Regions from separate parts of the Paenibacillus sp. 2003 genome, predicted to be linked through region 3. Evidence: riboswitches for the same ligand, from Rfam matches in the RefSeq annotation. Region 3 holds a riboswitch; each other region holds the start of a gene.
The links. Region 3 has a riboswitch for thiamine pyrophosphate ahead of J2X75_RS15645 (ABC transporter ATP-binding protein). Riboswitches for the same ligand answer to the same signal wherever they lie in the genome.
Positions count from the first base shown of each region.

Region 1: it holds a riboswitch for thiamine pyrophosphate, as region 3 does, so the genes downstream of both, J2X75_RS22430 (ABC transporter substrate-binding protein) here and J2X75_RS15645 (ABC transporter ATP-binding protein) in region 3, are expected to answer to the same signal.
Region 2: it holds a riboswitch for thiamine pyrophosphate, as region 3 does, so the genes downstream of both, J2X75_RS10430 (thiamine phosphate synthase) here and J2X75_RS15645 (ABC transporter ATP-binding protein) in region 3, are expected to answer to the same signal.

Region 1 is NZ_JAVDTB010000006.1:164,927-167,195, forward strand. It holds gene J2X75_RS22425 (phospholipase D-like domain-containing protein) at 1-64, opposite strand, end outside; TPP riboswitch at 500-612, shown strand; gene J2X75_RS22430 (ABC transporter substrate-binding protein) at 833-1,873, shown strand; gene J2X75_RS22435 (MTH1187 family thiamine-binding protein) at 2,097-2,269, shown strand, end outside.
Region 2 is NZ_JAVDTB010000001.1:2,420,340-2,422,608, reverse strand. It holds gene J2X75_RS10435 (ABC-F family ATP-binding cassette domain-containing protein) at 1-336, shown strand, start outside; TPP riboswitch at 412-521, shown strand; gene J2X75_RS10430 (thiamine phosphate synthase) at 748-1,410, shown strand; gene thiO (glycine oxidase ThiO) at 1,428-2,269, shown strand, end outside.
Region 3 is NZ_JAVDTB010000003.1:9,139-11,407, reverse strand. It holds gene J2X75_RS15655 (aspartate/glutamate racemase family protein) at 1-327, opposite strand, end outside; gene J2X75_RS15650 (hypothetical protein) at 398-547, opposite strand; TPP riboswitch at 697-799, shown strand; gene J2X75_RS15645 (ABC transporter ATP-binding protein) at 976-1,743, shown strand; gene J2X75_RS15640 (ABC transporter permease) at 1,730-2,269, shown strand, end outside.

The DNA of each region.
Region 1 (2,269 bases), on a different contig from region 3:
AAGCTGTGAAAAAAACGTAGATACAATAGGACAGAATAATTGCGAATATGATTTTAAGGATCATTCAGTACGCCCCCATTTTTATGTAAAAAGTAATTATTTGTATAGCAGTACTATCTCCTTTTGTATCTAAATTATGTTGTTTAAATGAATCAAGCGCCCCCGGTCAAGGTCAAACGAGCAAAAGCTGATCACTGAAATAGGGAAAGCAACCCTTATGCGACGAGATATCAAACATCGGATTTGATCTAAGTATTTGTTGGGAGCCTTCCGGATCTTCAGCACTTAGGCTATGACCCACTATCCGGTGCTTTTACACTCACCCAGATTTCCTTATAGGATTCGCCACGATAATTATTGAAAATAACACATCTAAACAGGCTGATATACATATGTATAACGGCCTGTTTGATAAGTTCATACGTGTCCCCATCCAGTTCCTGACTGGACACGTTCCACCCGCTGGCCTATAATTACACCTAGTAATGCCCGTAACTTCATAGTTTCCCAGGGGAGTCGGAATTGGCCGGCTGAGAGTGTATCCCACCAAGATACTAACCCTTAGACCTGATCTGGATCATGCCAGCGTAGGAATCGGAGTATATCGAAATGGCACAGCCCTATGCTGAACGCCACCTCTCTAACGCCTGCACGCGTCCCGGATTACGGGACGCTTTTTTAATGTTCTTTTATATAGCCAGAGAGCTAAAAAAAGTGACGTTATCCAGATCTCAACTGGTATAAATCTGTCGATTTATGCAAGATGATTGGATATGAAGCCAAGGAGTACCCCGTGCCAATCGGCCGGACATACCGAAGGAGAGAACCACAGATGAAATGGCGTAAAACGATGGGATTGTTGCTCTTATGCGTGCTTATGGTGACTGTAGCCGCATGTGGTGGCAAAGAAGCTGCCCCAGCTGGGCAGAACGGCAACACAAATACGGAAAGCAGCAACAAAGGTGACACTGCCGCCCTGAAAGATATTAAAGTGGTGCTCGACTGGACACCAAATACGAATCATACCGGCCTGTATGCGGCTGTGGATCAAGGTTTTTATAAGGCCGAAGGCTTGAACGTGGAGATTGTTCAGCCAGGTGCCGGCGGCGCAGATACGATGGTTGCCTCGAATGAAGTGCCTTTTGGTGTAAGTTATCAGGAGAGTGTAACTCAAGCCCGCACACAGGGTGTTCCATTGGTCTCCATCGCAGCAGTTATTCAGCATAATACATCTGGTTTCGCTGCTCCGGCGGATCGGAATATCAAGTCACCGAAAGATTTTGAAGGTAAAACCTATGGCGGTTGGGGTTCCCCAGTCGAAGAAGCCGTGATGCAATCCATTATGGAAGGCGACGGAGCCGATGTATCGAAAGTGAAAAACATTAATATGGGTGACGCCGACTTTTTCACCGCAGTAAAACGGGACATTGATTTTGCATGGATTTTCTACGCCTGGACGGGTATTGAAGCCGAACTGCGCGGGGAACCCATCGACATGTTGTATGTGAAGGATTATTCAGATGCATTGGATTACTACACGCCTGTCCTCGTGACAAACGAGCAGACGATTCAGAACGACCCTGAGTTGGTGAAAGCATTCCTGAAAGCCACTTCAGAAGGATATCAATACGCAATTGATCATCCCGAAGACGCAGCGAATATTCTGATCAAGGCCGTCCCGGATCTGGATAAAGACTTGGTACTGGCAAGCCAGAAATGGCTTAGTCCAAAGTACACGGATGACGCCCCGCGCTGGGGAGAACAAAAACAGGAAGTGTGGCAGAACTACACCGACTGGATGTTTAGCAAAAAACTGCTGGATGAACAGATCGATGTGAGCAAGGCATACACAAACGAGTTTTTACCCCAATAAAATTTCTCATATAAAACGAACTTAATATTTACACGAGGACGGAGAGGACAGAAATAACGTGAAAAAGCGAAGCGGTCGCCTTTATCACCGGATTTTCCCTTAGAGAAAGGGAATCAAAAAAATCTGGGGATAACAGCGATTGGAAGGTTATTCTGTCATCGAAGTGGCAAGTGTAACAGTCATTGGTTCATTTTATATATCACGAAAGGAGCCGTGATCTCACATGGCAAGCACATTGCTTAGCATTCAAGTTATTCCGAAAACGCCAAATGGCGAGAACTCTTATCCTTACGTAGATCGCGCCATTGAAGTTATTCAGCAATCCGGCCTGAAATATCAGGTGAACCCGCTCGACACCACGATGGAGGGGGAACTGGAGGAACTGCTGGAGGTTGT
Region 2 (2,269 bases), on a different contig from region 3:
GATGTCTGGAATGAGTTTTCACATTTGACCCAGAATGAGGTCCGGGGTCATCTCGCTCGCTGTGGGTTGAAAAATGAGCACATTACCCGTCCGCTTAACATGCTGAGTGGTGGAGAGCAAGCCAAGGTTCGTTTATGCAAACTCTTGATGCGTGAAAGCAACTGGATTTTATTCGATGAGCCGACAAACCATCTCGATGTCACAGCCAAAGCGGAGTTGCAGCGTGCTTTGCAAGAATTCAAGGGAACGGTGTTACTGGTATCTCATGAACCTGATTTCTACGAGGGTTGGGTTACCAAAACATGGAATGTCGAAGAGTGGTCTGAGAAAAACTAGACGATTCAAGACAATGTTTAACAGAAATGACGGTGACAAAAAAATCCGTCTATGGTAACATAGGCTACAACTTCATATGAACACTAGGGGGGCCGCACGATGCGGCTGAGATGGAAGAATGCGATTCCGGACCCTTTGCACCTGATCTGGATCATACCAGCGTAGGGAAGTGGCGAGCGCGTTTCAGTGAATGACGTGAGCAACGGCAATTCGAAAGGATTTCAACCGTCTGCTTAACGAATTGAAACATGCAGTTGCGTGTATAACGTTAAGGCTATAAGGTTTATAGCTTTATTGCACGAAATGAACTGTATGCTTCAGTCAGTCATCTGGTCCTATAATTAATACGCAGCCACTCCCCTACGGGAGTGGCTTTTTTGTATTTTTCATAGCATTCACGCCTGGAAGGAGATGAACAGTACGGTAATTTCTCATGAACATGTTCACGAATCATTTGAATTGCATGTTGTATCTACGGGTGCAGGGGATCAAGCATCTTTTGTAAAAGCTGCAAAGGACGTTTGGTCTTGGGTGGACTATATTCACATACGAGAAAAACAACTCACATGGCAAGACAAGATTGGTTGGGCTGAAAGTCTGCGTAGCGTTGGCGTTCCATCTTGTCGCATCGTTATCAATGGTTCAGAGCTGCCTTCACAGAATGACATCTATGGCGGTGTACATTGGGGGCAAGATGCGATACGAAATTATAACCCTGCTGTTATAGGCAATGTGCAGCGCTTTCGTCTGGGTGTATCTGTTCATTCAATCGATGAGGCAAAAATCGCTGAAGAACGGGGAGCCGATTACCTTTTCTTCGGGCATGTCTACTCAACCAACAGTAAGCCTGGTCTTGACCCAAGAGGATTACATGCTCTTGCTGAAGTGTGCAGGCGTGTCTCCATTCCTGTCATTGCGATCGGGGGCATCGAACCGGGAAACATTCACGCTATTCGCTCTGCAGGCGCACAGGGAGTCGCTGTGATCTCGAATGTATGGGCGAGCGATTCCCCGGATCGGGCGGCTGCATTATTAAGGCAGGCTATAGTTGCTACAGAAATTCTGAGGCGCTGAATCAAGGAGATGAGAGGATGAAAGAGATCTTTACTGATAAACCGGATAAAATTCATGCAGAAACGATTATTGTAGGGGGAGGCGTTGTTGGATGTGCCATTGCGTATGAGCTTGCTTCCCGTGGACAGGATGTGCTGTTGCTGGAGCGTTCGGCGATTGCAGGAGGCACGTCTTGCGCGGCGGCTGGAATGCTGGCGGCAGATAGTGAGGGTTTTGCTCATCCTTTGATGGCTAAGCTTGCCAGGCAGAGCAGGCGGTTACTTCATGAGCAAGAGTTGCTAATGGCTACACTCAGTGAGCTAGAGACTGGTCTGCAACGCCAGGGATTCCTAACTCCTTTTCGTTCATACAGTGAATTAAGTAGTTATAAGGACAATCGGAAGTTTGCTTTGTCTGCTTCTGCTGATGAGGTGTGGTGGGATCGTTCCGTTGTACAACATGAGGCATCATGGCTCAACAGAGATACGTATGGAGCCTATTACAGACCTTACGAGAGTGAAATTCTTCCAGTCCATCTAACGAAGGCATACGCCGAATCCGCTCAAGCATTGGGAGCACGGGTTATGGAGGACATACAGGATATACGTGTGCAAGCAAACGAACACGGCGTGCAGGGGATCTCCACATCGATCGGTGAGATGAAATGCAAACATGTCATTATAGCGGCTGGATTACAGAGTGAAGAGTTGATGAGACATGTAAATCTGAGCTTGCCTGTGTGGTCGGTGAAAGGTGAAATAGCCGCCGTTCAGTTCTCAGATGAACATGCAGGGTACAGACCTGACAGAACGGTGTATGCAGAGGATATCTATATTGTTCCCAAAGCCAATGGCGAAGTTTGGCTTGGGGCAACCAGTCT
Region 3 (2,269 bases):
TGCTGTTGAATCAGCAATATGTACAATGGGTAAACGCACTTTTTCTTCAATATGTTTAATCACTTTATGCATCGTATTTGTACAAATTACAATCATTTCTGCTCCTGCCTTTTCCAAAGACTGAGCAGCATTCCCTAATAATTCACCAGCACTTTCCCAATCACCTTCAGCCTGATAACGCTCGATTTCTTCAAAATCCACGCTATATAAAATGCATTTGGCTGAATGAAGTCCTCCCAATTTATTTTTCACTTCTTCATTAATAATTCGATAATATTCTAACGATGACTCCCAGCTCATTCCACCAATAAGACCAATCGTTTTCATATACACTCCCCCTTCCATTTAATACATTCCGAAAGCAACATATAGAAATTTAATAGATATTGTACCGTATCTATCTGATTAAATAAACCTGCCCCAGTAAGAGGAATAGAGGGACCTGGAGCAATTCCGGCAACGAATTATTGCTTCTACCCGAATGATCTGGCTGTACAATCCGAATAATCTGACCGGAACCATTTTCACGGCTGCTTGGTTTACTCAATCATATTCCCTCCCATGTCGTAATTGTCTTGGACGAAGCGTATTATGAATCCGCGGAAAGCCAAGATCAGTACTCACATTCTTTCCGAGCGCCCCCTTTACATTCCACTTGCATGTGATATATGCTGAACACACAACTGCATATCTTGAACATTGCACTAGGGGAGCCTTACGGCTGAGACGAATCGAATGATTCGGACCCTTTGAACCTGATCTGGATCATACCAGCGGAGGGAAGTGGAGCGGCCTTTCAGTAAGCGGATTTTTTCATGTTGATGATGAAATTTAATGTGAATTGAACTTACAGACCCACTCATTTCTCCGGAAATGGGTGGGTCTTTTTCGCGTTCTGCGGGCATATCAGAAGGTGTAATTAAAGATCCCGCAGTTTGAAGTTGAATTTGGAATAACAAGGGGGAACCAAACGAGATGGATAATAACATAACCATTCACAACATGAGCTACGCTTTCCCGGGAAAAAGGGATTCCCCCGTGCTCTCCAATGTGTCGATGCGTGTAGCCAACGGCGAATTCGTCTCGCTCATCGGCTCCAGCGGCTCCGGTAAAAGCACCCTTTTCAAGCTGCTGGCAGGCCTGCTTGAGCCAACCCACGGAACCATAGAAATTCCTTGGGTCCCTGAAGGAAAGCGACTGGGGCAGGTGGCCTACATGCCACAAAAGGACCTCCTGTTATCCTGGCGAACCGTCATGGAGAATTGCATGCTCCCCGCTGAACTTGCTCCAGAGCGGCAGGATAAGGGAAGAATTCGCGCGGACATTCTGGCTGGGCTCGACAGATTTGGCCTATCCGGCTACGCGAATGCTTACCCAGACGAGCTGTCGGGTGGCATGCGCCAGCGTGTCGCGCTGCTTCGTACTTTGCTGACAGGTGGCCAACTCATGCTGCTGGATGAACCATTCGGCGCACTCGATGCCTTAACCAAACGGGAGATGCATCGCTGGTTGTTGGAACTGTGGGAGGGCTTTGGCAAAACCGTGTTGTTCATAACGCATGACATTGAAGAGGCGCTGCTGCTCAGTGATCGGATTATCCTGTTAACTCCGGGGCGCCAAGGCCAACAGCTTGAGGATTTGACGGTACCTTTGCCACGTCCAAGACATTCGGACATGATCTATGAACCGGCGCTCGTTCAGATGAGACGACGACTGGAGGAACAATTGCATGCGAGAAGGTAACTTGGGAAACTGCATGAAGGATAACGTAAGGCGTTGGCTTGCCCGTTATGGTCTGTTTCTTTGGCTCCTGCTCTTGCTGCTTGTCTTCTGGGAGTGGATTGTGCGTATGGGATGGGTGCCCTCCTTCATCATTCCAGCCCCAACGGCGATTGCCAGCTCCCTGTATGAGCATCGCTACCTCCTGCTGGCTACCCATCTGCCTGCTACCTTGATGGAGGTTGTTGTTGGTTTTGGCTTGTCCATAGTGACTGGAATTACGCTAGCGACAGGCATGCATATGAACCGATCGATTGAAAAGGCCTTGTATCCCTTCATCGTGATCAGTCAGACCATACCACTGATTGCCCTGTCCCCTGTATTCATCCTGTGGTTTGGTTATACCTTGTGGAGCAAAGTCGCCGTGGTGTTCCTGATCGCATTCTTTCCCATTGTGGTCAGCACCTACGATGGGCTTCGCCAAGGCGATCCAGAGCAGCGTGAACTGCTGCTCACCATGGGCGCCAGCAAGTGGGATATTTTTTGCAAA